3 regions of the Modestobacter sp. VKM Ac-2978 genome follow, and region 2 is predicted to be linked to each of the others. Evidence: predicted binding sites of a transcription regulator. Region 2 holds the regulator's gene; each other region holds the start of a gene.
What was found. Region 2 encodes LexA, which represses DNA repair genes until DNA is damaged. Its sites were predicted from a motif close to TCGAACANNTGTTCGA; they were not measured.
Positions count from the first base shown of each region.

Region 1: dnaB (replicative DNA helicase) is a predicted target of LexA. The motif match lies at 3,392-3,407, and genes of this name have one in related genera.
Region 3: O2W53_RS06405 (DUF6504 family protein) is a predicted target of LexA. The motif match lies at 6,537-6,552, and genes of this name have one in related genera.

Region 1 covers NZ_JAPVBP010000006.1:247,962-257,663, reverse strand. The annotation lists gene O2W53_RS16460 (GmrSD restriction endonuclease domain-containing protein) at 1-624, opposite strand, end outside; gene O2W53_RS16455 (hypothetical protein) at 733-1,344, opposite strand; gene O2W53_RS16450 (GNAT family N-acetyltransferase) at 1,449-1,979, opposite strand; gene dnaB (replicative DNA helicase) at 1,985-3,355, opposite strand; gene rplI (50S ribosomal protein L9) at 3,910-4,356, opposite strand; gene rpsR (30S ribosomal protein S18) at 4,368-4,604, opposite strand; gene O2W53_RS16430 (single-stranded DNA-binding protein) at 4,704-5,210, opposite strand; gene rpsF (30S ribosomal protein S6) at 5,213-5,500, opposite strand; gene O2W53_RS16420 (deoxyribonuclease IV) at 5,672-6,487, shown strand; gene O2W53_RS16415 (glycosyltransferase family 87 protein) at 6,442-7,959, opposite strand; gene O2W53_RS16410 (transglycosylase domain-containing protein) at 7,985-9,702, opposite strand, start outside.
Region 2 covers NZ_JAPVBP010000005.1:59,295-68,996, forward strand. The annotation lists gene miaA (tRNA (adenosine(37)-N6)-dimethylallyltransferase MiaA) at 1-857, shown strand, start outside; gene dapF (diaminopimelate epimerase) at 854-1,741, shown strand; gene O2W53_RS13555 (hypothetical protein) at 1,766-1,966, opposite strand; gene O2W53_RS13560 (MFS transporter) at 2,039-3,352, opposite strand; gene O2W53_RS13565 (ArsR/SmtB family transcription factor) at 3,423-4,013, shown strand; gene hflX (GTPase HflX) at 4,063-5,559, shown strand; gene O2W53_RS13575 (phosphatase PAP2 family protein) at 5,666-6,394, shown strand; gene O2W53_RS13580 (hypothetical protein) at 6,366-7,436, shown strand; gene lexA (transcriptional repressor LexA) at 7,458-8,282, opposite strand; gene O2W53_RS13590 (LysM peptidoglycan-binding domain-containing protein) at 8,837-9,121, shown strand; gene nrdR (transcriptional regulator NrdR) at 9,458-9,702, shown strand, end outside.
Region 3 covers NZ_JAPVBP010000002.1:529,823-539,524, forward strand. The annotation lists gene O2W53_RS06365 (carbohydrate kinase family protein) at 1-79, shown strand, start outside; gene O2W53_RS06370 (flavin reductase family protein) at 156-812, opposite strand; partial or broken gene O2W53_RS06375 (peroxiredoxin family protein) at 844-1,419, opposite strand; gene O2W53_RS06380 (glycosyltransferase) at 1,512-2,678, opposite strand; gene O2W53_RS06385 (carotenoid biosynthesis protein) at 2,675-3,493, opposite strand; gene O2W53_RS06390 (phytoene desaturase family protein) at 3,490-5,115, opposite strand; gene O2W53_RS06395 (GNAT family N-acetyltransferase) at 5,205-5,798, opposite strand; gene O2W53_RS06400 (YbaK/EbsC family protein) at 5,798-6,322, opposite strand; gene O2W53_RS06405 (DUF6504 family protein) at 6,665-6,991, shown strand; gene O2W53_RS06410 (SAV_6107 family HEPN domain-containing protein) at 6,991-7,524, shown strand; gene O2W53_RS06415 (DNA polymerase III subunit alpha) at 7,521-9,702, shown strand, end outside.

The DNA of each region.
Region 1 (9,702 bases), on a different contig from region 2:
GGCCTTCACCGCGACCTGGCGGGCGACGTAGGCGCAGCGGTAGCCGCGGTGGTCCGGCAGCCAGGTGGCGGCGTCGCCGTCGCCCTTCTGCCGGTTCGCCGCGTAGTCGACGGCGAGCAGGTTGAGCGGGTCGTTGGCGAAGGCGGTGCGCCGGGCCTCGTCCCAGCCGAACGCGCCGGTCTGCCAGCCGTTGCTGAGCGCGACGACGTGGTCGATGTCGACGCTGCTGCCATCGCCCTTCTCGAACGCGATGGTCTGGGCGGTGTACGGGTCGACCAGGGTGCCGCTGACCACCACGCAGTCCTGGGTGCCCGGCCGGAACTGCTCCTGCGTCAGGTCGCGGGCCAGCACGTCGTTGCGGGTGTCGCAGCCGTTGCGGTCGACGTCGGCCCAGGTGGCACCGAACTCGTCACGGTCGTAACCGGTCTTCGCCGCGCGGCCCTTCACCGGGAGCGTGGCCAGCACGTCGGCGGCGGACTGGCCAGACGTGGGGGCGGCGGAGGGCGACTGCTGGGCGGCCTCGGAGACGATGTCCGCTCCTGTGGCGGCCGGGGTGTCGGCCGGTGCGCAGGCGGCGGTGCCGAAGACGGCGAGCGCGGCCAGCGCGGTGATGCGGTGTTTCACGTGGAGCCCCCGGGGAGTCGGCCAGCCCCGACGGTAGGTTCCGTGCGGCCCGGATCGGCGGACCTGCCGGGCGCGCCGGGCGACGTGTCGCCGCCCGGCGCGGGGGGATCAGCCCCGGCCACCCCGACCGTTGCCGTTGCCGTTGCCGTTGCTGGTCGCGTCAGCGGTGCTGGCGACCTCGACGGCCTCGGCACTGTCGACCTCGGGGGCGGGAGCGGGGGCAGGGGCGGGCTCGTTCTTGCTCGCCTTGTTGCGCGCGGCGGAGGAGACGGCCTGGCCGTGCTCCCGGCCCGTCGCGAAGCTGGACTTGGCGACCGACGAGACGACCTGTCCGTGGTTCACCGGGGCCGACGGCTCGGCCGGCACCTCGGGGGCCGTGGGCTCCTCGGTCTCCTCCGGCTCCGGCTCGGGCGTCGGCTCGGGCGTCGGCTCGGTGGTCGGGTCGGCCGTGGGCTCCTCGGTCTCCGGCGCCTCGGGGGCGGCCGGCTCCGAGGTCTCCGGGGCCTCGGTCGGGTCAACGACGCCTGTGGGCTCGGTGACGGCGGTGTCCTCCGTGGTGCTGACCTCCGACGTCGTCGGCTCGGCCGCGGCGGTGACCACCTGGGTGGTCACGGCAGCGCCACCGCCGGCCACGACGACGGCCGTCGCGCCGGCGGCCACCTTGGCGGCCAGTGAGGCGGAGACGGCCTTGGTGAGCAGGCCGGAGAGGAGCGAGAGCACAGGTGACCTCCAGGTCGTGGATCGAGCGTTGCCTGGAGCATCGGCAGCCGGGTGCCCATGGTTGAGTCGCCCGGGTCTCGTATCCCCGATCGAGTGAACGCCGGTCAGCGGGGGAGCGGGATCCAGTACCGCCGGGCGCGGCCCAGCTCGGTGTCCCGGACGTCCTCCAGGAGCCCACCTGCCCGCTCGATCACCCGCGCCGAGGCCTGGTTGCCCTCCTCGCAGGTGAGGAGCACCTGGTCCAGCCCCAGAGCACGGGCCCGGCTCAGCACCTGGCCCAGTGCCCAGGTCGCCACACCGCGCCGGCGGGCCGAGGGGCGGACGCCGTACCCGATGTGACCGCCTGCCCGGAGCAGGAAGTCGTTGAGCTGGTGGCGCAGCGCGATGGCCCCCAGCACGGTGTCGCCCTCGACGATCCACCAGTAGGTGCAGTGCACGAGCCCCTCGGCGATGGGCCGCCCCGGGTCCGACTCCTCGCGCAGCCGTTCGACCCAGGCCGCGAAGCCCTCGGGCGTCTCGACGTCGTCCTCGGGCCGCAGGCCGGCGCCGTCCTCGTGCACCCCGGCGCCCCACTCGCGGTGCGCGGCGAGCCAGGCGACGTGCAACCGCGGAGTCGGCTCGACCAGGTCGGGCACGGGGATCAGTTGGCCATGTCGACGAAGCGGCTGTAGTGGCCCTGGAAGGCGACGGTGACGTTCGCGGTGGGGCCGTTGCGGTGCTTGACCAGCATGATGTCGGCCTCGCCGGCCCGCGGGGACTCCTTCTCGTACATGTCCTCGCGGTGGATCATCATCACCATGTCGGCGTCCTGCTCGATCGAGCCGGACTCGCGGAGGTCGGAGAGCATCGGCTTCTTGTCCTGCCGCTGCTCCGAGCCACGGTTCAGCTGGCTCATCGCGATCACCGGCAGCTCGAGCTCCTTGGCCAGCAGCTTCAGCGCACGGGAGAACTCCGAGACCTCCTGCTGGCGGCTCTCCACCTTCTTGCCCGACGTCATCAGCTGCAGGTAGTCGATGACGATGAGCTTGAGGTCGTTGCGCTGCTTGAGCCGCCGCGCCTTGGCCCGGATCTCCATCATCGTCATGTTGGGGGAGTCGTCGATGTAGAGCGGGGCGTCGGCGATCTCACCCATCCGGCGGGCCAGCTTCGACCAGTCCTCGTCCGACAGCGTGCCGGCGCGCATGTGGTGCAGCGGCACCTTCGCCTCGGCCGACAGCAGACGCATGGTGATCTCGTGCTTGCTCATCTCGAGCGAGAAGATCGCCGCCGGCATGTGGTGCTTCACCGTGGCCGAGCGGGCGATGTCCAGCCCCAGCGTGCTCTTGCCGACACCGGGGCGGGCGGCGATGACCACCATCTGGCCGGCCTGCAGGCCGTTGGTGAGCTCGTCGAGGTCACGGATGCCGGTGGGGACGCCCCGCGCGGTGCCACCGCGGGAGGCGATGGCGTCCAGCTCGTCCATCGTGGGCTGCAGGACGTCGGCGAGGCGGGAGTAGTCCTCGCTCATCCGCTTCTCGGTGACGTCGTAGATCTCCTGCTGGGCGCGGTCGACGATGTCGTCGACGTCGCCCTTCCCGCCGGCCGCGCCGTAACCGAGCTGGACGACCCGGGTGCCGGCCTCGACCAGCCGCCGCAGCACCGCCTGCTCCGCGACGATCGCCGCGTAGTACCCGGCGTTCGCCGCGGTCGGGGTGGAGGCGATGAGCGTGTGCAGGTAGACCGCGCCGCCCATCTTCGACAGCTGGTCGGTGCGGTTCAGCTCCGCGGCGACGGTGATCGCGTCGGCGGGCTCACCCCGGCCGTACAGGTCGAGGATGACGTCGAAGACGACCTGGTGGGCCGGGCGGTAGAAGTCCGGGCCCGCCAGGACCTCGACCACGTCGGCGATCGCGTCCTTGCTCATCAGCATGCCGCCCAGGACCGACTGCTCGGCAGCGACGTCCTGAGGGGGCTGCCGGTCGTACTCCGGAGCCGTGGCCCTCGGCCTGCTGATGTCGTCGACGACCGCCACGCTGATGTTCTCCTCGTCCCCTGCTCCTGCTGCCGTTCGAACGTGCGTTCGGACAACAGCTACCACCGGGCGCCGACAGTTCGTGCCCGGCGGTAGCTGGGGGTGACGTTAGGAACCCGGGAGGGGGCGCGTCCAACACCGCTGTGCACGCCGATCTGCACAACTTGTGGACAAGTCGGTGGACAGAGGCGGTCACCGTGTGGAGACCGTGGTGGACCCGCGGACGTCGCGTCCCCGCCACCCCCTCGTCACCTGCGCCGGAGCCTCTCCCGGGGTGTGGACAGGAGAAATCCGGGAACTCGTCGCAGAACTCGCCGCCCGGGCGTGTCGGCAGATCCCCGCAGGTCACACGCGTAACGGGTCGGCGGTGGGGACGCCGTCGTCGAGGCTCGGCGGCGCTGCGCGGTGCCGGACGGGTCGGGGGCGCCGTTCACCTGCCGTCCACGGCGGGACGGCGCCCGTGTCGACACGGGAGGACGCCCAGCAGACCCCGGGAACGCCACGAGGGGCGCCGGACCGGAGTCCGACGCCCCTCGTGGGGACAGTGCTGTGGATCAGCCGGCGACGACGTCCACGGTCACCGGCACGGAGACCTCCGGGTGGACCCGCACCGTGACGGTGTGGGTGCCGAGGCTCTTGATGCTGCTGGGCAGCTCGATCCGGCGACGGTCGAGCTCCGGGCCACCGGCCGAGGTCACCGCGGCGGCGACGTCGGCGGTGGTGATGCGGCCGAAGAGGCGACCACCGTCACCGGACCGGGCCGGCAGCGTGACGGTCAGCTTCGAGAGCTGACCGGCGACCGCCTGGGCCTCCTCGAGCGAACGCACGTCCCGGGCAGCGCGCGCCCGGCGCAGGCTGTTGACCTGCTTCTCGGCACCACGGGTGGCCAGCATGGCCAGCCCGCGGGGCAGGAGGTAGTTGCGGGCGTAACCGCCCTTGACCTCGACGGTGTCGCCGGAGGAACCGAGACCGGTGACCTCCTGCGTCAGGATCAGCTTCATGGTGCTCATGATCAGCGCGCCGTGGAGGTGTAGGGCAGCAGTGCCATCTCGCGGCTGTTCTTCACGGCCACGGCGACGTCACGCTGGTGCTGGCTGCAGTTGCCGCTGACGCGGCGGGCACGGATCTTGCCGCGGTCGGAGATGAACTTCCGCAGCAGGGTCGTGTCCTTGTAGTCGATGTAGGTCGCCTTGTCCTTGCAGAACTGGCAGACCTTCTTCTTGATCTTGCGGGGGGGAGGCTTGGGCACTTGGGGTTCTCCTGAGAGATCAGTACAGGGAGTTTGTCGGCCCCGTCGCAGGGCCCCACGCCGCGCGGAGCGTGGTGTGGGGGGCGACGGGGTCCTTCATCAGAAGGGCGGTTCGTCGGACGACGCCGGCGGGGTGGACCAGGGGTCGCTCGCTCCGCCACCGGAGAAGCCACCACCACCGCCACCGCTGCCACCGCTGTTGCCGCCGCCGCCGCCGAACCCGCCGCCGCCACCCTCGCTGCGCGCAGCGCGGGTGACCTTGGCGGTGGCGTACCGCAGGGAGGGGCCGATCTCGTCGACCTCCAGCTCGATGACGGTGCGCTTCTCGCCTTCCTTCGTGTCGAAGGACCGCTGCTTCAGCCGGCCCGACACGATGACCCGCGAACCGCGGGTGAGCGACTCGGCGACGTTCTCCGCCGCCTGACGCCAGACGTTGCAGCGGAGGAACAGCGCTTCGCCGTCCTTCCACTCCTGCGACTGACGGTCGAAGGTGCGGGGCGTCGAGGCGACGGTGAAGTTGGCGACGGCGGCGCCGGACGGGGTGAACCGCAGCTCCGGGTCGGCCGTCAGGTTCCCGATGACGGTGATGACGGTCTCGCCGGCCATGGTCAGTGAGCCTCGGGGCGCATCAGCTTGGTGCGCAGGATGGACTCGTTGAGGTTCAGCTGACGGTCCAGCTCGGCGACGGCGGCCGGCTCGGCCTGGATGTCGACGATGGCGTAGATGCCCTCGGCCTTCTTGTCGATCTCGTAGGCCAGCCGGCGGCGGCCCCAGATCTCGGTCTTGACGGTGCCACCGGAGTTGGTGACGACGGTCAGGAAACGATCCAGGCTGGGAGCGATGGTCCGCTCCTCGAGCTCAGGGTCGAGGATGATCATCAGTTCGTAGTTACGCACGGAGAACCCCACCTCCTCTGGTCTCAGCGGCCGCAGGGTGTCTGCAGCAGGAGGGTCGTACATGCGTCGCGCGCCCGGACCTGCTCGGAGCAGGAGAGGACGCGCACCGACCAGGCTACCAGTGGGTTCCACCCGCTGTGCCCGGGCGGCGGGAGGCCTAGTCTCCTGCGGGTGGCTGAGCAGCTGATCGGCGTGCACGTCGGACCGGGCCTGACCGAGGAGAACGAGCTGCTGGACGGCGGCCCGCTGGCCCGCGCCGCCGAGCTGGACGCCGACGCGGTGCAGGTGTTCCTCGCCGATCCCCAGGGCTGGAAGGCGCCGAAGCCGCGCCCGGACGCCGAGGCGCTGCTCGGCTCCGACGTCGCCGTGTTCGTGCACGCCCCCTACGTGCTCAACGTCGCCTCGACGAACAACCGGATCCGGATCCCCAGCCGCAAGCTGCTCGGCCAGCACGCCCAGGCGTCGGCCGCGGTCGGCGCTCGGGGCATGGTCGTGCACGGCGGGCACGTGCTGGCGAAGGACGACCCGGCGGCCGGCGTCGACAACTGGCGCAAGACCTTCGCCCGGCAGGCCGACGAGGGCGGCTTCGGCGTCCCGGTGCTCATCGAGAACACCGCCGGCGGGGACAACGCGATGGCCCGCGAGCTCGACGCCGTCGCCCGGCTGTGGGAGGCCGTGGGGGAGTTCGGCGCGGGGTTCGTGCTGGACACCTGCCACGCCTGGGCCGCGGGCTGGGACCTCGCCCGGGTGGTGGACGACGTCCGGGCGATCACCGGGCGGATCGACCTGGTGCACCTGAACAACAGCCGTGACCCGGCCGGCTCCGGTCGCGACCGGCACGCGCCGCTGACCACCGGGGAGATCCCGCTGGAGCTGCTGGTGGGCGTGGCCCGCACCGCCGGCGCCCCCGTCGTCCTGGAGACCCCCGGGGACACCGCGGGTCACGCCGAGGAGATCACCCTGCTGCGCGGAGCGCTCGCCGGCTGAGGCCTGCGCCGCAGCGTGAACCGGTCGGGGGCCTGGTCCAGGACGCCGCCGGCGGGGTCGTCGGTGCCCGGCCAGCTGCGCCGCACCAGGTCCCGGTCCGGGGACCACACCTCCCGCACGACCAGCGCCATCAGGACGAGGACGGCGACGTCGCGCACCACCACGGCGAGGTAGAACCACTCCACGTCCAGGCCGTTCTCGTCCGCCCCGAGGTAATAGAGCATGGTCGTCATCCAGACCAGCACCTCGGTCGCCTGCCAGAGCAGCAGCGAGCGCCACCGCGGGCGGGCCAGCACGGCCAGCGGCAGCAGCCACAGCGAGAACTGCGGGCTCCACACCTTGTTCAGCAGCAGGAAGGCCGCGACCAGCAGGAACGCCAGCTGGGGCAGCCGCGGGCGCAGCGGGGCCGCCAGGGCCAGCCAGGCCACGGCCGCGGCCGACAGCAGCAACACCACCGCGACGGTCGTGTTGAGCACCGACGGCGTCTGCCCCTCGGCCAGCGGACCGTCCAGGATCCGGTCGCCGGTCAGGTCCAGGGCGATCGCCCAGATGCTCTCCGGGTTCGCCGGCCGGACGTCGCTGAAGGTGAAGAACCGGGCCCAGTTCTCCGGCGCGACGAGGGCGACGGGCAGGTTGACCGCCAGCCAGGCCAACCCGGCGGCCACGATCGCCGACAGCCACGCCCGCAGCCGGCCGGCGCGCAGGCACAGCACGAAGAGCACGCCGAGGACGATCACCGGGTACAGCTTCGCCGCGACCCCCAGCCCGATCAGCACGCCGGCGATCACCGGGTGCCGGCGCGCCCAGGCCCACATGCCGAGGGTGGTCAGGGCGATGGCCAGCAGGTCCCAGTTGGTGAAGGCGTGCACCAGCAGCAGCGGCGACAGCGCGACCATCGCGGCGTCCCAGGGCCGGCGGCCGGCCAGACCCAGGACGCCACGGGTGACCAGGAGCGCCAGTGCCGACAGCAGCAGACAGGTGACGACGTAGAAGCTGGCCACCGGCACGGTGGAGATGCCCGCCGCGAGCCCGTCCCAGCCCCGCGCGACCACCGCGGCGAGCTGCATCAGCGCACCGGTGAGCACCGGGTACTCGACGGCGGAGTCCAGGTAGGGCACCTGCCCGTCGCCGATCCCGTGGGTGAAGAACAGCGGGACGGCGTCGTTGTAGCAGAAGTGGGTGTACTGCTTGCTGCCCGTCCAGTTGCCGGTGGCGCACGGCGCCTGCTTGGCCCAGGCCAGCCCGAGCACGACCACGGTGAACAGCAGGCTCACCCGCAGCGGCGTCCAGAAGCGGGCGCGCCCGGTGACGGCGTGCCGACCCCAGGGGCCGCCCACCGCCTCGCTGGCCTGGACCGCCACCGGGTCGGTCCAGGACGGCACGATGCGGTCGGGTCCCGGCGGTGCAGAAACCTCGGGCCCGCCCCCCGGCTGGTCGGCCGGGACGGACGGGCCCGTCGGTGTCGCACTCACCAGGTCAGTCTGCCTGCTGCCCCGATCAGCCGTTCGGGGCCGTGGTGGTCGGTGCCGCCGTCGACGGGGCCGGGGTGACCGGTGTCGGTGCGACCGGCTCCTCCACCACGGGCGCCTCACTGGTGACCGGAGCCGAACTGGTGCTCGGTGCCCTGCTGGGGGCCGGAGCCTGCCTGGTGACCGGTGCCGGCTCCGGCTCCGGCGCCTCGCTCGTGGTCGGGGCCGGGGCCTCCGTCGTCGGCTCCGGGATCCCCCTGTCGGGGTTGCCCTCGATCAGCGCCTTCGACGGCAGTGGCTGCTCCGGCGTGCCCTCGAGCACGGTGTTCATGAACTGCTGCCAGATCTCCCCCGGCAGCCCCGACCCGTAGATGATGTTGCCCCGGGCGTTCGTGATGGCCTCGGTGCCCTTCGCCCCGATCCACACTGCGGTGGAGATCGACGGCGTGTACCCCACCATCCAGGCGTCGGAGTTGTCGGTGCGGTCCAGGCCCTGGGTTCCGGTCTTCGCCGCGACCGGCCGGTTGCCGTCCAGCCCGAGCTCCGAGCTCTCGGCCACATCGGTCAACGCGAAGGTGACGTCGTTGGCCACCTCGGGCGAGATCGCCTGCGTGGAGGCGGTCGTCCCCGTGCCCAGCACCGTCCCGGCGCTGTCGGCGACCGAGGCGACGAAGTGCGTCGCGTGGTGCACCCCACCGGCGGCGAAGGTGGCGAAGCCGGCGGCCTGCTGGATCGGCCGGACCGCGTACTCCCCGATGCCGATCGAGCCACCGGTGGTGTTGGTCGTCGGGATGCTGAGCGTCTCGAACCCGGTCAGGTCCTCGGGCACCGTGGGGTCGTCCTGGTTCGGGTCCCACGTCGCCGGGAGACCGGCGATCTCCCGGGCCGTCTCGGCGACCACCTCGGGGCCGACCTCGTAGGCGAGCCCGTAGTACGTGGTGTTCAGCGACCTGGTCATCGCCTCCTTGAGCGTGCAGTTGCCGCACTGCGCGTTCCCGGAGTTCACCACCGGCAGCCCGGGCCGGTCCTCGAACTCCTGCGGCGAGCTGCCGTCGCGACGGGTGCCGACGCTGAAGCCGTTCTCCAGTGCGGCCGCGAGGGTGTACGGCTTGAACGACGAGCCCGGCGGCTTGAGCGCCTGCGCGTAGTCGGTGGTGTCGACAGCCGGGTCCTCGCTGCTGCTCAACGCGTTGCCGTAGTAGGCCAGCACGCCGCCGGTCGCCGGGTCGACCGCGACCAGTGCCTCCTGCAGGTTCTGCGGCTCACCGGCCATCACCTCGTTCACCGCGGCGACCGCGGCGTCCTGCTTGGCCTTGTCCACGGTCGTGGTGATCCGCAGACCGGCGGAGTAGATGTCGTCGCGCGAGTAGCTGAACGGCTGCCGCTCCAGCTCGTCGAGGACCTGGCGCACGATCAGCCCCTGCGGGCCCTCCGGGATGCCGGAGCTGCTGCCGGTGTTGGGCAGCACCGCCGGGTAGGCCGCGGCCTCGCGTGCCGCGGCGTCCAGCCAGCCCTGCTCGACCATCGCGTCCAGGACCGGGCCCCAGCGCTGCTTGGCGCCCTCCGGGTTGGTCTCCGGGTCGTTGGCGCTGGGGTTCCGGATGAGCACGGCGAGCACCGCGCCCTGCTCGGGGGTGAGCTGCGCGGCGGGCACCCCGAAGTAGGTGTTGGCCGCCGCCTCGATGCCGTACGCCCCGCGGCCGAAGTAGATCGTGTTGAGGTAGTTCTCGAGGATCTGCTCCTTCG
Region 2 (9,702 bases):
GGCTGGCCCGGTCCGGCGCCGGGGGTGAGGTGGTCAACGCCGACTCCATGCAGCTCTACCGGGGGATGGACATCGGCACCGCCAAGCCGACCGAGGCCGAACGCGACGGCGTGCCGCACCACCTGCTGGACCTGTGGCACGTGCGGGAGCCGGCCTCGGTGGCCGAGTACCGGCAGCGCGCCCGCGCCGAGGTCGACCGGCTCCGCGCAGCGGGCGTCGTCCCCCTGCTGGTCGGGGGCTCCGGGCTGTACGTGCGCGCGGTGCTGGACGAGCTGGACTTCCCCGGCACCGACCCGGTGGTGCGGGCCCGGCTGACCGGCGAGCTGGAGGCCCAGGGCGCAGCGGTGCTGCACGCCCGGCTGGCGGCGCTGGACCCGGCCGCCGCGACCGCGATCCTGCCCAGCAACGGCCGGCGGGTGGTCCGGGCGCTGGAGGTCATCGAGCTGACCGGGCAGCCGTTCACCGCGACGCTGCCCGCCCCGCGACCGCACTACCCGGCGATCACGGTCGGGCTGGACCGGGCGCCCGACGAGCTGGACGACCGGGTGGCCCGCCGGGTCGATGCGATGTGGGCAGCCGGCTTCATGGCGGAGGTCGCTGCGCTCGCCGACGACGGGTTGCGCGAGGGGCCGACCGCGTCCCGCGCCCTGGGGTACGCGCAGGTGCTCCAGCAGTTCGACGGGGTGCTCACCGCGCAGGAGGCGCGCGAGCGGACGGTCTCCAGCACCCGCCGGTTCGTCCGCCGGCAGCGGTCCTGGTTCCGCCGCGACGCCGGCACGGTCTGGTTCGACGCGGGCCGGCCGGACCTGCTCGACGTCGTCCTCGCCCTGGTCGCCGACCGTACGATCGACCGGTGATCGACAGCTCCGGCCCGCGGGTCCTCCTCGGCCACGGCACCGAGAACGACTTCGTCGTCCTGCCCGACCCCGCCGGGGACGTGTGGCCGGAGGCGCGCCTGGACGCCGACCTGGTGCGCCGGCTCTGCGACCGCCGCGCGGGCCTGGGCGGGGACGGCGTGCTGCGGGTGGTCCGGAGCCGGCACGTGCCCGACGCCCCCGGCGTGCTCGGTGCGGCACTGGCCGACTGCGAGTGGTTCATGGACCACCGCAACGCCGACGGCTCGTACGCGGAGATGTGCGGCAACGGAATCCGGCTGTTCCTGCACGTGCTGCTGGCCGAGGGGCTGCTGGAACGGGGAGTGGCCGAGGCCGGCGTCCTGGTCGGCACCCGGGGCGGGCCCCGCCGGGTGGGCGCCCGGCCCGACGGCGGCTACTGGGTCGACATGGGCCCGGCGGTCCCGCTGGGCCGGAGCGAGGCGCGCGTCGCCGGCGTCGCCCACCCGGGGCTCGGGGTGTCGATGGGCAACCCGCACCTGGTCTGCCTGACCGACGTCGAGGTCGACACTCTGGACCTGTCGGTGCTGCCCGGGGTCGACGACGCGATGTTCCCCGAGGGGGTCAACGTCGAGCTGGTGAACGTGCTCCCGCCCGAGGGCGCCTGCGCGCACGTGCGGCTCCGGGTCTACGAGCGCGGCGTGGGGGAGACCCGCTCGTGCGGCACCGGTGCCTGCGCCGCGGCCTACGCCACGTTGGCGGACGGCGGACGCGACGCCGGGACGGTCCTCGTCGACGTGCCGGGCGGCCGGTTGTCGGTGCAGTTCGACGGGACGACGACGGTGCTCTCCGGCCCGGCCGTCGTCGTCGCCACCGGGACCCTCAGCCGGGAGTGGCTCGCCGGCTGAGGGTCCCGGCTGCGCGACCGCAGGTCAGGGACGGTCGGGCTCGTCGGCCCGCGTCTCCGGGTCGTCGGTGGGCGCCTCGGGTTTGTCGCCGGGCCCCACGTTCCCGGTGCCGCGTGGTGCGCCGCGGCCGGTGTCCTGGTCCGCGCCACCGAAGACGTTGCGCGGCGGGTCGAGGCCGGCGGGGTCGCGGCCTGGGTCGTCGAGCTCCTCGTTCGGGCTGGTCATCGTCGTCCTCTCGAGCGGTGGACCGTGCCCCGCCGCCCTACCCGGCACCCGGCCGGCCAACCCGTCGGCTGCTCAGCCGGACCGCTCGGGATCGCTGCCGGCGGTCGGCGCCCGCGCCTCGGGCACGGTCGTCACTCCGCCGGCCGGGGCGTCCAGGCCGTCGGGCAGGTCGCGCATCCGCAGCAGGGGGCTCGCCACCACCCAGCCGGCCGCCAGCAGCTGACCGGCCGCGGCGATCCACAGCGTCGGCAGCACGCCGAGCCAGGTGCCCAGGACGCCGCCGAGCAGGCCGCCCAGCGGCATCGTGCCGTAGACCAGGAAGCGCACCGAGGCGTTCATCCGGCCCAGCAGCGCCGGTGGGCACAGCCGCTGCCGGAAGCTGACCTGGGTGATGTTGTAGACGACCACCGCCCAGCTGAAGCCGAACTGGCCGAGCGTCAGGAAGACCAGCGGGGCGCCGGTGGCGGCCAGCGGCGTGAGAGCGGTGAACGGCACCATCACCATGACCGCCAGCGGGATCGCCCGGCCCTCGCCGACGGTGCGGGCGAAGCGGGCGGCCGTCGCCGCGCCGACCAGTCCGCCCACCGCGCCGGCGGAGAAGACCAGGCCCAGCACGCTCTCGGACAGCTCGAGCCGGCGCAGCGCGTAGAGGACCAGCAGGGTCGTGGTGATCGTGGAGAACAGGTTCGACGTGCCGGTGCAGGCGACGATCCGGCGGAGCAGCGGCTGGTGGACGACGAAGGACAGCCCCTCGCCGATCTCGGCGCGCAGCGACCGCCGCCCGGCCCGGTCGGGAACGGTGTCCGGGCGCTGGATCCGCCCGATGAAGAACGCCGAGAGCAGGAAGGACGCCGCGTCGACGGCGATCAGCAGGGGGGCGCCCAGCACCCGCAGCAGCACGCCCGTGATGCCCGGCCCGGCCACCTGGGCGACGGCCCGGCTGGCCTCCAGCTTGCCGTTGCCGTCGACCAGCTGGTCGCGGTCGACCAGGGCGGGCAGGTAGCTCTGGTAGGCGACGTCGAAGAAGACGGTCGCCGTGCCGGTCGCCGCCGCGACGACGAACAGCTGCCCGAGGGTGAGGGCGTCGAGGAGGTACGCGATCGGCAGGGTCGCCAGCACCGCCGCGCGCACCAGGTCGGCGGTGACCAGCACCCGACGGCGCCGCCAGCGGTCGACCCAGGCACCGGCCGGGAGCCCGATGAGCAGGAAGGCGGCGGTCTCGAGTGCCGTCAGGACGCCCATCTCCAGCGGCGTCGCCTCCAGCAGCGAGACCGCCAGCACCGGCAGGGCCAGCAGGGTCACCTGGGTGCCCACCTGGCTGACCGTCTCAGCGGCCCACAGCTGACGGAAGTCGTGGTGCCGCAGCAGGCTCCGGTCGCGGGTCACCGGCGCAGCCTCCCGCCACTGATCGGGGGAAGTCAATCACTGAGCCGTGTCGACGTCCTAGGCTGCCGGGATGGACGAGCCGGAGGCCGGTGCGGGCGAGGCGGTGGCCGGTGCGGGGGCGCGGCGGTTCGTCGGGGAGCGCCGGCCGGCCACCGACGCCGAGGCGCGCGCCCTCGCCTCCGCCGTCCGGCTGCGGATCCTGCGGCTGTGCCTGGACGAGGCGCTGACCAACAAGGAGCTCGCCGCGCGGCTGGGCCGCAACCCGGCGACCGTGCTGCACCACGTCCGCACCCTCGTCGACACCGGCTTCCTGGTCGCCGAGAGCGCGCGGCGGGGCGCCCGGGGCGCCCGGGAGGTGCCCTACCGGGCGACCGGGAAGAGCTGGCTGATGGACGGCGCCGGCGCCTCGGGCGCTGCCCGGGACGCCGCGCTCGCCGCCTTCCTCGAGGAGGTCGCCGCGGTGGGGGAGAGCCACCTGGAGAGCACCCGGTTGGGCCTGCGGCTGGGTGCGGCGGACCTGGCCGAGTTCCGCGAACGGCTGCACCGGTTGCTGGACGAGTACGCCACCCGGCCGGCGGACCCCGGGGCGGAGCGCTGGTCGCTGTACCTCGGGATGCATCCGGAGGTCCGAGGTGTTGTACCGGGCGATGACAACAGGTGATGTGACAAGTCGGTCGCCCCAGGACCAGGGGCATGCCACGCTGGAGACGATGACGACAGCCCAGAACCGCGCGATCCTCGACGAGGCCGAAGCCCGTGTCGACAAGGCGCGCGCCAGCATGCCCGACACCAAGCCGGCACCGGCCGGTCAGTGGGACGCCGCCGACGACACCACCGGCTCCTACGTCAAGGAGGAGCGCGGCGCACTCCGTCGGGTCGCGGGGCTCGGCACCGAGCTCACCGACGTCACCGAGGTCGAGTACCGCCAGCTCCGCCTGGAGCGGGTCGTCCTGGTCGGCGTCTGGACCGAGGGGACGGCGGCCGACGCGCAGCGTTCGCTGACCGAGCTCGCCGCGCTCGCCGAGACCGCCGGTTCCCAGGTGCTCGACGCGCTGATGCAGCGCCGGGACAAGCCGGACCCGGCCACCTACGTCGGCTCGGGCAAGGCCGCCGAGCTGCGCGAGGTCGTCGCCGCCACCGGCGCGGACACCGTGATCTGCGACGGGGAGCTGGCCCCCGGCCAGCTCAACCAGCTGGAGAAGGTGCTCAAGGTCAAGGTGGTCGACCGGACCGCCCTGATCCTGGACATCTTCGCCCAGCACGCCACCAGCCGGGAGGGCAAGGCCCAGGTCGAGCTGGCCCAGATGCAGTACATGCTGCCCCGGCTGCGTGGCTGGGGTGAGTCGCTGAGCCGGCAGGCCGGTGGTCGGGTCGCCGGCGGTGGCGGCATCGGCACCCGTGGTCCGGGTGAGACCAAGATCGAGACCGACCGCCGCCGGATCCGCTCCCGGGTGAGCAAGCTCCGCAAGGAGATCGCCGGGATGGCGACCGCCCGGACGACGCAGCGCAACTCCCGCGACCGCAACGCGACGCCGAGCGTGGCGATCGCCGGCTACACGAACGCCGGCAAGTCCAGCCTGCTCAACCAGCTCACCGGGGCCGGCGTGCTGGTCCAGGACGCGCTGTTCGCCACCCTGGACCCGACGGTCCGTCGCGCGCAGACGCCCGAGGGGCGCGAGTACACGATGACCGACACCGTCGGCTTCGTGCGCCACCTGCCGCACCAGCTGGTCGACGCGTTCCGCTCCACGCTGGAGGAGGTGGCCGACGCCGATCTGCTCGTGCACGTCGTCGACGGTTCCGACTCCGACCCGCTGGGCCAGATCGACGCCGTGCACACGGTGCTCAACGAGATCGACGCGTCCGCCGTCCCGGAGCTGATCGTCGTCAACAAGGTCGACGCGATGACCGAGGAGGACATGCTGGCGCTGCGCCAGGCGCTCCCCGGGGCGATGTGGGTCTCGGCCCGGACCGGCGAGGGCATCGAGGCGCTGCGCGACGTGATCGCCCAGCGGCTGCCGCACCCGCACATCGACGTCGAGGTGCTGGTGCCCTACGACCGGGGTGACCTGGTCGCCCGGGTGCACCGGGACGGCGAGGTCGTCGAGGAGGCGCACGAGGCCACCGGGACCCGGCTGACCGCGCGCGTCAACGCCGGCCTGGCCGCCCAGCTCGACGATTTCACCGCGCCGGCCACCGAGGACTGACGGAGGGCCCCGCTGCCGCTCGCACGTTCGTGCCGGGCTCCGGCAGCGGGGCGAGCGGACAGCCCGGCGGATCACGACCAGGTCACGGCCCCGGTACCGTGACGCGATGACCAGGGGAGCGGTGGACCGGACGGCGACCGCTGCCGATCGACCGGTCGCACCGGTGGTCGGGGTGGGCCGGCCGCCGTGGTGGCTGCTCGTCCTCGCCGCCCTCGTCACCGTCGCGGTCACCGTCAACCTGCTCAGCCGCGGGTGGCTGGAACGGATGGACCTGCGGGTCTCCGAGGTGACCAGTGTGTGGGCGCTGCGGGACTCGTGGGCCTACTGGCCGATCTGGGTCGTCACCCAGATCGGCGGGCGGGTGACGATCCTGGTGGTGCTGGCCGGGCTGGTCGGGTGGCTCGCCGTGCGGCAGCGGACGCTGGTGCCGCTGGTCCGGGTGGTCGTCGCGCTGGCCCTGCTCACCACCGTGGTCTACGCGTTCAAGTGGGGCACCGGTCGTACGGCCCCGGCCTTCCCCGGGTCGTTCTTCCACACGGACGGGGCCAGCTACCCCTCGGGGCACGTGGCGAACGCCGTCCTCATGTGGGGGGTGGCCCGATGGCAGGCCGTCGAGTTCGGCCTGCCCGCGGGCGTGCAGCGGGCCACCTGGCTGCTCAGCGTGCTGGGGCCGGTGGCGACGGGTGTGGCCATGGTGGCGCTGGACTTCCACTGGGTCACCGACGCGGTGGTCGGGCTCGCGGTCGGACTGCTGCTGTTGGGCGTGGTTCACGCACTGGACGCTGTCGCGATGTCACGCTGGGTTCGTGCCAGAGTCGGCCGATCCCAGGCGTAGCCGCGCCACCCGCCGCAGGACGACGGCCGGCGCCGTCCTCTGTGCGCCCGTCGGCCTGCTGGTCGCACTGCTGCCTGCCGGGTCGGCGACCGCCGACGACGGGACCGCTCCCTACGGCGAGCCGACCACCCGGTGCGAGATCACCGACCCGCGGCTCCCGGAGCTCTCCGGCCTGGCCGGCGCCGGGGAGTCGATGCTCGCGATGAACGACGGCGGCGACCGCGCCGAGGTGCTGGTGCTCGACGGAGCCTGTGCGGTGGGCGAGGTGCGCACGGCGGAGGTCGACCCGTACGACCCCGAGGACCTCGCCCTCGCCGCCGACGGGACCATCTGGCTCGCCGACATCGGGGACAACGCGCAGAGCCGGGAGACGGTGGCGCTGATCGGTCTGCGCCCCGACGGGACCACCGTGCTGACCAGGCTCACCTACCCCGACGGTCCGCACGACGCGGAGGCCCTCCTGCTCGCGCCCGACGGCACCCCGTACCTGGTGACCAAGGAGGTGTTGGGCGCCAGCTCCGTGTACCGCCCGGATGCGCCCCTCGGCGACGGAGCCACCGTGCCGATGAGCAAGGTGGCGGCGCTCGGGTTCACGTTGACCGGCACACCGGGCGGCCCGGTGGGCCGGGCCGGCCAGCTGCTGGTCACCGGTGGCGCCGTGTCGTCGGACGGCTCGCGGATCGCCTTGCGGACCTACACCGACGCCTATGTCTGGCCGTTGAGCGGCTCCGACGTCGCCGGGGCGTTGGCCGGGCCCCCGGTGCGGGTGGCGTTGCCGGAGGCCCCCCAGGGCGAGGCCATCGCCTTCGCGGCGAACGACCGGGACCTGCTCGTCGCCGGCGAGGGACTCCCTGCGGTGGTCACCCAGGTGCCGGCCACCGGTGACCTGGCGGGGACGGCCCCGGCGGAGCCAACCGAGGCCGCCGCCGGGTCGCTGGCGACCGCCGGTGGGGTCGAGCCGCTGACCGCCGGTCTCATCGCCGCGGCCGTGGCCACCGTGCTCGTGTGGGTCGGCGGCAAGCTCCGGCGGAACCCGGCCTGAGCACGGCTCCCGTGCCCGAGGTCAGACCCGGCGCAGGACGGTGACGACCCGGCCGAGGACCGTGGCGTCGTCACCCGGGATGGGCTCGTACGCGGCGTTGTGCGGCATCAGCCACACGTGCCCGTCGCGCCGCTTGTAGGTCTTCACCGTCGCCTCGCCGTCGATCATCGCGGCGACGATCTCGCCGTTCTCCGCGGTCGGCTGCTGCCGGACGACGACCCAGTCACCGTCGCAGATCGCCGCGTCGACCATCGAGTCACCCGCGACCTTCAGCATGAACAGGGTGCCCTCGCCGACCAGCTCGCGGGGGAGGGGGAAGACGTCCTCGACCGCCTGCTCGGCCAGCACCGGACCGCCGGCGGCGATCCGGCCGACCAGGGGCACGTACGTGGGTCGGGGGGCAGTGGCGTCGTCGACGCCACTGGCTGCACCGGAACCGGCCAGCGCCTCGGCCGTGGCCTCGTTCGTCGTCGCGGTGCTGTCGCCGGGGAGGCGCACGTCGAGTGCGCGCGGCCGGTTCGGATCACGGCGCAGCCAGCCCTTGCGCTGCAGCACCGACAACTGGTGGGCCACGGACGAGGCGGAGGAGAGACCGACCGCCTCACCGATCTCGCGGACCGAGGGCGGGTAGCCGCGGCGCTCGATCGAGTCACGGATGACCTCGAGCACCCGGCGCTGCCGCTGGGTCAGTCCGTCGCCGTCGGCGGCCCGGTCGGGGAACTCCCGCACCGCTGCTCCCGCCCCCGCCGCAGCCGTGGGCGCTGCGCCGTCGGCGGGTGCCGGGCTGGACGCTCCACGCCGCGAAGGGCTCTTGCCGCCGCGCGCCTTCGGGCCGTCGACCGCCATGTGTCCTCCTCGTCCGGCTGCCTCGGCAGCAGTTCCCGGTGGCGTCCTGCCGTACCGACGGCCGTGTCGCCACGGCGAGCCGGGACCGCGGACGCCGTCCTCGATCGCCTCGGAACCGTATCGCCTCAGGCCTCTCCGTTCAAACACCTGTTCGAAGAAGTCGCCGTGTCGGCGTGTTCCTGTCGGGGGTGTGCGGTAGACATCGCCCAGACGTTCCGTTCGAACGCCTGTTCGACCACCCGGTACCGCGAGACCTCTGGAGCACCCCGATGGCCAGTTCGCAGCTCGAGCTCCCCGTGGCCGCCCCGGCCTCGATGGCGGTCGTGCTCCCGTTCCCGGGGGCGCGCCAGGTGGCGCACTCGCCCGGGTCCGTGGTGCGCGGTCGGCCTGCACCCCTGCCCCGGGCGGTTCGCCCTGCGGCGGCCCTGTGGGGTCCCGGGCATCCCGACGTGCGCCCTGGTCGGCGGGTCGGCGTTGCGGGCGGGGGCGCCGCCGGCTGCGCGAGGCGCACGGGAGGGGGCGGCGGTGGGGCCGCCTCGGGTAGACAGGCGCCGTTGCGGCTGACCCGGCGCGGGCGGCGAGTGGTCGCCGGGCTGTCCATCGCCTTCGGGGTGTCCGTCGCCGCGGCGACGTTCGCCGCCGAGTCCGGCGGCCCCGGCGGCGGCCTCGAGCTGGCCGGCTCGACGACGGTCGTCGTCCAGTCCGGGGACACCCTGTGGTCGATCGCCGGCGAGATCGCGCCGGAGGAGGACCGTCGCGCGGTCGTCGACGCGCTCCTGGACGTGAACGGCCTCTCCGACGTCGACCTCGTCCCCGGTCAGGTGCTCGAGCTGCCCTGACCGGCGGCGCACCGGTGTCCACCTCGGTGCGAAGGGCCCGACCGAGGCGCCGGTGGTTGTGGCGGGAGGGGCTCCGAGGGGCGCCCGGGTCAGATGCGGAAGACGACACGCTCGCCAGGGCTTGCACACCTGTAGGGGTGGTCGTACGGTTCCACCACAACATCTAGTAGTTACAGAGCTGTAAGCCATCCACAGTCGTTCCACACGTTGTCCCCGGCGCATCCACCGGATGTCCCCGGCCCAGTCCACAGCACGGCCATCGGGTCGGGGCCCGGTCACGGTGTCACGACGCCGCGGCGAGACCCTGCGCGACACCTCGGGAAGGAGGAGATCGACATGCGTTGTCCCTTCTGCCACAACCCCGACAGCCGGGTCATCGACTCGCGGGAGACCGACGAGGGGGCGACCACCCGCCGTCGACGCTCCTGCCCGGGCTGTGGACGCCGCTTCACCACGGTGGAGGAGGCGGTCCTCGCCGTCGTCAAGCGCAGCGGCGTGAGCGAGCCCTTCGCCCGGGGCAAGGTCGTCGCCGGGGTGCGGCGGGCGTGCCAGGGGCGGCCGGTCGACGAGCACCAACTGGC
Region 3 (9,702 bases), on a different contig from region 2:
CGCGCCGTTCCTGGAGCGGTTCGCCGAGGCCTTCGGCGCCGACGCCGCCGACGAGGTCGCCCCGCACCTGCCGCGCTGACGAAGGGCCCCGCTGCCCCCCGCACTCGCGAGCTCGCGCTGGGACCCTGCAGCGGGGCCACCGTCCTGGGCGGACGTCACCCTCCGCGGAGGCGGTCGCCGATGGCCGGGTCCTCGGTCCAGCTGCGGTAGGGGATCCGGCGGATCTCCTTCACCTCGCCGATCGTCGACCACTCGTTGCCGCCGAGCCGGGCCAGCGGCTGGAGCTCCTCGATCCGTGGTCGGCCGTCGCGGACGGCGCTCTCCCACGCCGAGACGTGCACGACCCGGCCGAACACCACCGTGCTGTCGCCCAGCCGCAGCGTCGCGTGCAGCACGCACTCCAGGGTCACCGGCGACTGGGCGACCCGCATCGTCGCGACCCGGTCGCTGGGCTCCAGGGTGACCCCGGTGTGCTCGGCCTCGTTCTGGTCCGGCGGGAAGTCGGTCGCGGTGGCGTTGACCTGCTCGAACAGCGCCTCCGGGGTGAGGCTGATGGTGAACTCGCCGCTGTCCTCCACGTTGCGCAGCGAGTCCTTGCGGCCCACCGAGGTGAACTGGACGACCGGCGGGTCGACGCAGGCCACCGTGTAGAAGGAGTGCGGCGCGAGGTTGTGCACGCCCTCGGCCGAGCGGCTGCACACCCAGGCGATCGGCCGGGGCACCACCACCGAGTTCAGCACCCGGTAGAAGGCGCCCGTCTCCATCTCCGCCGGGTCGAAGGAGACGCGCGGTGGACTGCTCTGCTCGGTCACCGGCCCATCGTCGCCGACCCGGTCGCCGGGCTCAGCCCCGGGCCTGACCGTCCGGCGGGTGCTCGGCGCGCCACGCGTCGAAGGTGCTGAGGAAGGACTCGGCCATCCGCTGCTCGGTGACCAGCAGGTCGCGGTCCCGGTCGTCGACCATCCGCTGGCTCAGCGCCATGGTGTTGAACCGGATGGCGCGGAAGTAGGGGATGAAGGAGCTGGGCTTGAACGCACGCTTCGAGGCCTGGGGGACCACGCCCTCCGGCGCCCAGGGGGTGGGCTCGGGGAGTGCGGGGAGCCCGAGGGCCTCGATCGCGGTGAGCACCGGCTCGTCGTCGGTGCGGTCGGTGAAGTCCCGGGACAGCTCCCGGAACACCTCTCGGCCGTCCGGGGCCACGGCGAGGACGATCGGCCGGAAGATCGACGCCTCGGTGTCCCAGGCGTCCAGCGGCTGGGCGAGCCGGGTGCCGTCGGGGTCGCTGGCCCACCGGAAGGGCAGGTGCCAGGTGTGGTCCATGGCGAGCTGGACCTCGGGCGGGTCGACCGAGGCGAGCACCACCTCGGCGCCGGCTGCGGAGATGCGGGGCAGGGACTGGGCCAGACGGACCGCCTGGGCGCAGCAGTAGGGCTACCAGTCGCCGCGCAAGCCGACGAGGAGGAGCGCGGCGCGCTCGTCGGTGCGCAGGGCGAGGAGGTCGCTGGTGGTCATCACCCCACGCTAGGTGCGCGGGAGGTGGGCCGCCGGTCGACCGCGGCCGAGGGCAGGGTGCGCCCGCGCCACCGGAGCGAGCCCTTCCGGTGACCGGCCACCGAGCGGGCGACCAGCACGTCGAGCAGGACGATCGACACCGGGTGGGCCAGGGCGTCCGGCCAGACCCGGCCACCGGTGCGCGTCGCGACCACGGCCCGGTTCGCCACTCCTGCGGCGTAGCCGACCAGCCCGGCGCGGGAGCCGGTCAGGGCGGCCAGCGGCGGCAGCAGCCAGACGGCGCTGAGCCCGGCCGCCACCCCGGCGGCCGCCGCCGGGTGACCGCCCACCGCCGACCACAGCGACTTCGTGTAGCCGTCCCGGACACCGGTCCAGCCGTCGTACATCCGGCAGGCGGCCAGCGTCGAACCGTCGACGACGACGCCACGGCCCCCGGCGGCCTTGACCGCACGCAGCAGCGCGACGTCCTCGATCACCTCACCGCGCACGGCCGCGTGCCCGCCGGCCCGGTCGTAGGCGGCCCGGCGGACCACCAGGAACTGGCCGTTGGCCGCCGCCAGCGACGGCCGCGGTGACCGCTCGGCCAGCCGCAGCGGCAGCAGGGTGGCCCACAGCCACTGCTGCAGCGGCTGGACCAGGCGCTCGGCCGCGCTGCCGGTGAGCTGCCGCGGCCAAGGGGAGACCAGGTCGAGTGCGGACTCGTCGAGCACGGCGACCGCCGAGGCGATCGCGTCGGGCATCAGCCGGACGTCGGCGTCCAGGAACACCAGCACGTCGTCGGGGGCGGCCCGGTCGAGGGCGTCAGCGCCCTGGGCGCAGGCGTTCGGCTTGCCGAGCCAGCCGGGCCCGGGCGGCGTCGCGGGCAGCACCGTGACCCGGGCGTCGGGCACCCCCGCCACCCGCTCGGCGGTGCCGTCGGTGGAGCCGTCGTCGACGACCACGACCCGCAGGTCGGGCACCCCACGCTGGTCGAGCACGGCGGCCAGGCAGCCCTCGATCTGGTCGGCCTCGTCCCGGGCCGGGACCACCACGGTCACCCGGCGGGGGACCGGTCCAGGCACGGCCGGCGGCCGGCGGAGGAGCCGGCTGTTCAGCGCCGCGTGGAGCGCGGCGACCACCGAGACCCCGGCGCACACCTGCAGGAGCCGGCGCCAGGCCGCAGTCACCGACGGCTCCGCCGCGCCTGGGCGGCGAGGACGGCGAGGACCGGCAGCGCCAGGACCACGCCCCAGACCGCGGACCCCGGGAGGTCGAGCCAGACGGCGTGCGCCAGCGCACCGCCCAGCACCATCCAGCCCACCGTCAGCAGCGGCGCGGTGTCCCCGATCCGTGGGAGCCGGCTGGTGCGCTCGACGAGCACGTCGAGCAGGGTCATCAGCACCAGCCCGGCCAGCAGCCAGCCGGCGAGGTTGGTGAGCGGCACGGTGGGGATGCCCGGCAGGCCCGGTTCGGGGTGCGCCCAGCGCCAGTAGCCGGCCTGCACCAGCTGCGGGTCGAGCACGACGTCCCAGGCGGCGAAGACGTAGGCCGCCACCGCCACCCGGGCGGCCCGGCGTCGGGTGGGGCGCACCCGCGAGGTCAGCCGGGCGGCGAGCACCCAGCTCGGCCACGCCATCATCAGCCAGGCCAGCGGCACCAGGAAGGGCACCCCGAGCAGGGTCGGCCCCAGCGTGTCGCTGTAGAGGTACTCGCCGTAGGGGAAGCCGGTGCTCAGCCCGAGGGCCTCGAACAGCACGGCGACGACGCCGACGAGGACGAGCAGCGCGGCACCGGTGCGGGCGCCGCGGCTGACCGTGGCGTGGCTGACCGAGACCGCCGACCCCAGCAGGACGATCGCCCAGCTGACCGTGTCGCGGGCGGCCCCGCTGCTGAGCGGGTAGGCGATCGCGGTGCTCAGCAGCGCGACGGTGAGCGCGAGGGGCAGCCAGGGGAGCGGGGCCGGGTCGGTGCCCGGCCGGCGCGTGGTGAGCGCACCGGTCACCCTGCCGTCCTCCGGGGCAGCCGGCGGGTGACCTCCGCCCGCAGCCGGGCACGCAGCCGGGCCGCCGGCCGGCGGTCGGCGAGCACCACCCGGGCGGCGGTGCGCCCGGAGTTGCCCGAGACCCCACCGCCGGGGTGCGTGGAGGCGCCGGTGAGGTACAGCCCGCCCAGCCCCGGCACCCGGTGGCCGGACAGCGCCGGTGTCGGCCGGAAACCGAACATGCTGGCCAGGCTCATCTCCACGTGCATGACGTTGCCACGGAGGAGGGACAGTTCCTGCTCCAGCTTCAACGGGGTCTGGACGTACAGCCGCTGTACCGAGTCGGCGAAGCCGGGTGCGTAGCGGTCGACCGCGGCGATCAGCTGCTGGGCGGCCCGGTCGGCGATCTCGTCCCAGTCCGATCCGTCGGCGAGCTCGTACGGGTACCACTGGCCCCAGATTGTGACCACGTGCTGGCCGGCCGGGGCCAGGGTCGGGTCGCTCGCGGAGAACGACATGGCCAGCGGCACCGGCTCCCGGGGCAGCTCCCCGGCCAGCCAGTCGCCGTGCGCCCGGGCCAGCTGGGCCCGGTCGGTGCAGAGCAGCTGCAGCCCCTGCAGCGCCTCCTCACCTGCGCCCGGGTAGTTCGGCAGGGCGTCGGTCTGCGCGCGCAGCACCAGACCGAAGCCGTTGCCCAGCGGCGGGTCGGCCTCGGCCAGCGCGGGCGGAGCGTCGTCGCCGGCCAGCGCCTTGGTCGCCAGCACGTGGCAGGCGGCGACGACCACCGGTGCGGTGATCCGCCGTCCGGAGACCGTCTGCACGCCGGTGACCCGCCGGTCGTCGGGCGGCCCGTCGACGAGCAGCCGGGCCGCGCCGTCCCCGAGGGTGACCCGGCCGCCGTCACTGGCCAGCCGCGCCGCCAGCGCCTGGGTGAGCCCGCCCGACCCGCCGACCGGGTGACCGGGCGGGACGTCGTGCAGCAGCGCCACCCAGCCGACCATCGCCGCCGTGCCGGGCTCGGACATGGGCGGGCCGGACTGGGCGCCGAACCATGCCAGCGCCGCCTTGAGCCGTTCGCTGGTGAACCAGCGGTCGAGCAGGGCATCGCCGGAGCCGAGGAAGTCGGTGGCGATCTCCCCGCCCGGGGTCCGGGGCTGGCCCCGCCGCGGGGCGCCGACCGGCCACAGGTGTCGGACCAGCCGGGTCATCGCCGGCCGGTCGCCGAACGCCTTGACGACGGCGGCGCTGCGCGGGCCCCACACCTCGACGAACCGGCGGTAGGCCGCGGCGTCGGCGTCCCCGCAGGCGGCGGCGATGGAGGCGCAGGTGGCGTCGAGGTCGACGGAGAAGACCAGTGGCCGACCGTCGGGACCGGGGTCGCCGGGCACCGGTGCGGGGGCGAAGCCCCAGGGGTCGCAGTCGACGTAGCGCAGGCCGAAGCGGTCGAGCTCCAGCTCCTCGACCACCCCGCTGTGCCGGATGATCACGTGGGCGCTGGACCCGCGGTCGACCCGGACACCGGGCCAGCGCTCCACGGTGGAGACCGCGCCGCCGAGGACCTCGTCGGACTCCACCACCTCCACCCGCAGCCCTTCCCGGGCCAGGTGGCAGGCGGCGACCAGGCCGTTGTGCCCGGAGCCGATGACGACGACGTCGGCAGTCGTGTCGGCAGTGCGGGTGCCGGAGGTGTGGGTGTCTGAGCTGCGGGTGTCGGGGGCGCTGGCGACGGGGATCAGCTCTTCTCGGCCGGCGGGGCCAGCGGCAGGCGCGCGCCCAGGATGGCGAAGGGGCGGGCGTCGCCGGGGAAGTGGTAGCCGCGGGCCAGGTCGACGAACCCGTCGGCGTGGTACAGCCGGAAGGCCTTGGTGTCGGTGTCCGGGGTGCTCAGCAGGGCGGCCGGCTGGGGGAGGTCGGCCAGCAGCGCGTGCAGCAGCTGCCGGCCCAGGCCCTGGCTCTGCCGGTCGGGGTGCACGTGCAGCTCGCAGACCTCGAACGCACCGGGCAGCCACTGCTTCGCCGTCCGCCGGTCCAGGGCGTTGCGGACCTGGTCGTGCCACCACTGGCCGGGGGCGACGACGTAGCCGTAGCCGAAGCCGACCAGCTGCTCGCCGGCCGTGCCGTCGCCCCGGGGGGCCTCGACGAAGGCGCCCACCGCGCGGAAGCCCTCTCGCTCGGTGTGCTGGACGGCGTAGCCGTAACGCCCGGCGACGACGGAGTCGCCGTAGCCCATCGCCGCTCCGTAGATCGCCAGCGCCTCGTGCAGGTGCTCGCGCATCCAGCCGGCGGGCAGCTCGGTGATCCGGGTGGCGGGGGTGGTGCCGGTCATCAGGGGGTCTCCTCGTCGGCGGCGGCCGGGGAGGGCCCGGGGCCGACCTCCGCGGGGGTGCCGGCGGTGAGCTGCAGCAGCTCGTCGTAAGTGGTGGGGAAGACGGTGTGCGGGTGCCCGGCGGCCGCCCACACCCGGGCGTACCGGGCGAGCTCCACGTCGACGAGGGTGCCGATCGGCTCCGGGTGGCCGACCGGGGCCACCCCGCCGATGGCCTGACCGGTGTGCCGGCGGACGAACTCGGGGGTGGCCCGGGTGATCCGCGGGACGCCGAGCAGGTCGGCGACCAGCGCCTCGTCGACCCGGTGTGCGCCGCTGGTGAGGACGAGCAGCGGGACGCCTCCGGCATCGAACACCAGGCTGCTGGCGATCGCGCCGACCTCGACGCCGAGCTGCGCGGCCGCGGCGGCGGCCGTGCGGGCGCTGTCGGGCAGTACTCGCACCTCACCGGCGACGCCGGCGGCGCGCAGCACCTGCTCGACCTCGGCGACCCGGGGGTGGTGCGGGGTCTCCGCAGCGGTCATGACCGCGATCCTCCCACCGGCCCCGGGGCCGCGCGCCACCCGGGACCTGCGGTCGGCGCCGACCGCAGGCCGCCGTCGCCCGGGCCTCGCGGCGACCCTCGAGTCGGACTCGAGGGTGTGTTGCGGCCCTGGGTGCAGTCGCTGTAACGACACGGATGCCGACACGCCTGTTCGGCTTGACCGCCCCCGGCCGGTCCGGTCTACTCATCGGTGTTCGAACACCTGTTCGAACACCGGCGACCCGTTCGCCGGCCCGGGCCGTCACGTCCTCCCCGACGTGCGCTTCCCCGCCGGGCCGGAGGGCGGGGCAGTCGGGAGGGGCGGAGAGTTGCGGAGTCTGACATGAGCCGAGTGCTCGCCGGGGCCGGTGGCCGGGTCGGTGAAGAGGTGCAGGTCGAGCAGGGGCCGTCGGGGCCGGCCGAGTTCTGGCGAGGGCAGACCCGGTACGTGGTGGGGGAGCTGCTCGACTCGTGGGTGGAGACCGCGCCGTGGTGGCAGACCGATGCCGCCGGCCGGGGTGGGGCGTCGGCCGAGCTGGTCGCCACCCGGCAGGTCTGGCGGGTCGAGGCGGTCCGCGCAGGCCGGTCCCGGATGAGCTTCGCCGGGGTCTTCGACCTGTCCTGGGAGCCGACGGGCAACCAGTGGCTGCTCGTCCGGGTGCACGACTGATGGGCGCCGCCCGGGCCCTCCCGGCCGCCGCCGACGGGCAGCTCCCGTTGCTCCCGCCGCTGCCCGCGGCCGCCGCCCAGCTGCTCGGTCAGGCCCATCGTGGGCTGGCCGAGGCCGCCAGCAGCCCCGACGCGGCCTGGCGGTACGCGACCGCACACCTGGCCGCCCTGCGCGCCGCGGCGGCCGTGCTGGCCGCCCGCACCCAGCCCGAGGCCGGGCGTCGCCGGCCGCGCAGCGCCTGGGTGCTGATCGGCCAGGTCGCCCCCGAGCTGGGGGAGTGGGCGGCGTTCTTCGCCGCCGGGGCGGCCAAGCGCGCCGCCGCCGAGGCGGGGCTCTCGCACGCGGTCACCGAACGGGAGGCCGACGACCTCGTCCGGGACGTCGGCACGTTCCTCGGCGTCGTCGAGACCACGATCAGCCGCCCGGTACCGCCGCCGCCCGCGCGCCTGCGGGCGGTCGACCCCGGCTCGCGCCGGCGTGGCCCGGGCCACCCCGGCTCCGGCTCCGACCGCGTCTCCGACACCGCCTCGTGAGCGACCCCTTCGTCCACCTGCACGTCGCGTCGGGGTACTCGATGCGGCACGGCGCCAACCACCCGGCCGACCTGGTCGCCCGCGCGGCCGAGCACGGCATGGGGGCCCTGGCCCTGACCGACCGCGACGGCCTGTACGGCGCGGTCAAGTTCGCGCTGGCCTGCCGGTCGGCGGGCATCCGGCCGCTGTTCGGCGTCGACCTCGCCGTCGACCCGGTCGCCGGCGGCGAGCCGGGTGACCAGACCCCCGGGCGGATCACCGCCGCGGCCCGGCACCGGGCCGCCCACCCCGCCGGCCGCCGGGCCCCGGCACGCGGCGGGGCCAGCGTCGACCCGCGGCTGCCCCGGGTCACCTTCCTCGCCCGCGACGGCGCGGGCTGGCGCTCGCTGTGCCGGCTGACCAGCGCCACCCACCTCGGCGGCACCCGCGGCGAGCCGGTCAGCTCCCTGACGCTGGCCGGTGCGCACTCGGCCGGGCTGCTGGCGGTGCTGGGGCCGGGGTCCTCGGTCGGCCGGGCGCTGGCCGCCGGCCGGGCCGACCTGGCGCACGCCCGGCTGGCCACCTGGCGATCGGTGTTCGGGCCCGGCCAGCTCGTGCTCGAGATCGTGCACCACCGCGGCCAGGGCGACCGGTCCCGCGCCCAGGCGATGCTGCGGCTGGCCGCCGAGGCCGGGGTGCCAGCGGTGCTGACCAACGCGGTCCGTCACGTCGACGCCCTCGACGCCCCGACCGCCGACGTGCTGGACGCCGCCCGCCGGCTGGTGCCGCTGGGCGAGCGGCACGTCGACCGGCGCACCGCCGAGGGGTACTTGAAGTCGGGCAAGGAGATGGCGCTGCTCGCCGAGGAGCTGGCCGGACCCGACCGGGACGCGGCACTGCACCTGCTGGAGACCACCGCCCGGGTCGCCGAGCAGTGCGCGGTCGACGTCCGGGCCGACCTGGGCATCGGCACCGTGCGCTACCCCGAGCTCGACGTGGTCACCAGCGCGGCCGAGCGCGGGATGGGCCCGTCGGCGGTGCTGCGGGCCCGCTGCGAGGCCGGGTTCGGCCGGCGCGGGATGACGCCGTCGGCCGTGGTGCGCGAGCGGCTGGAGGAGGAGCTGGCGGTCATCGACTCCCTCGGCTACCCCTCCTACTTCCTCACCGTCGCCGACGTGGTCACCCTGATCAAGGAGCTGCGGGTCCGGGCCGCGGCCCGCGGCTCGGGCGCCGGCAGCCTGGTCACCTACCTGCTGGGCATCTCCGACGTCGACCCGATCCGGTACGGGCTGCTGATGGAGCGGTTCCTCTCCCCGTTGCGGCACCAGCTGCCCGACATTGACATCGACGTGGAGTCCGCCCGCCGGATGGAGGTCTACGACGCGGTGATCGAGCGCTTCGGCGCCTCCCGGGTCAGCTGCATCTCGATGATGGACACCTACCGGGTGCGGCACGCGGTCCGTGACGTCGGCGCCGCTCTCGGGCTGCCGCCGGCGGAGATCGACGCGGTGGCCAAGGCGTTCCCGCACATCCGGGCCAACCAGGTGCACGCGGCGCTGCGCGACCTCCCGGAGCTGCGGGCCAGCCGGCTGGGGTCGCGACGGAGCGGTGGCTCGGGCGATCTGGACCTGCTCTTCGACCTGGTCGCCCGGCTCGACGGGCTGCCCCGGCACATCGCACTGCACCCGTGCGGCGTGCTGCTCTCCGACGCCACCCTGCTCGACCGCACGCCGGTGGAGAGCAGCTACCTGGGCTACCCGATGAGCCAGTTCGACAAGGACGACGTCGAGGAGCTGGGGCTGCTCAAGCTGGACCTGCTCGGCATCCGGATGCAGTCGGCGATCGCGCACGCGATGGACGAGGTGGCCCGGGTCGACGGGCAGCAGGTCGAGATCGACGCCGTCCCGCGCGACGACCCGACGACGTTCGAGCTGATCCGCAGCACCCGCACCCTGGGCATGTTCCAGATCGAGTCACCGGGTCAGCGCGAGCTGGTCGGCAAGTTCGGTCCGCAGACGTTCGAGGACCTCATCGTCGACATCTCGCTGTTCCGTCCGGGGCCGGTGAAGAGCGACATGGTCACCCCGTTCCTGATGGCCCGGAACGGCTGGCGCGACCCGGTCTACCTGCACCCGGCGCTGGTCCCGGCGCTGGAGCAGACCGCCGGGGTGGTGGTCTTCCACGAGCAGGTGCTGCAGA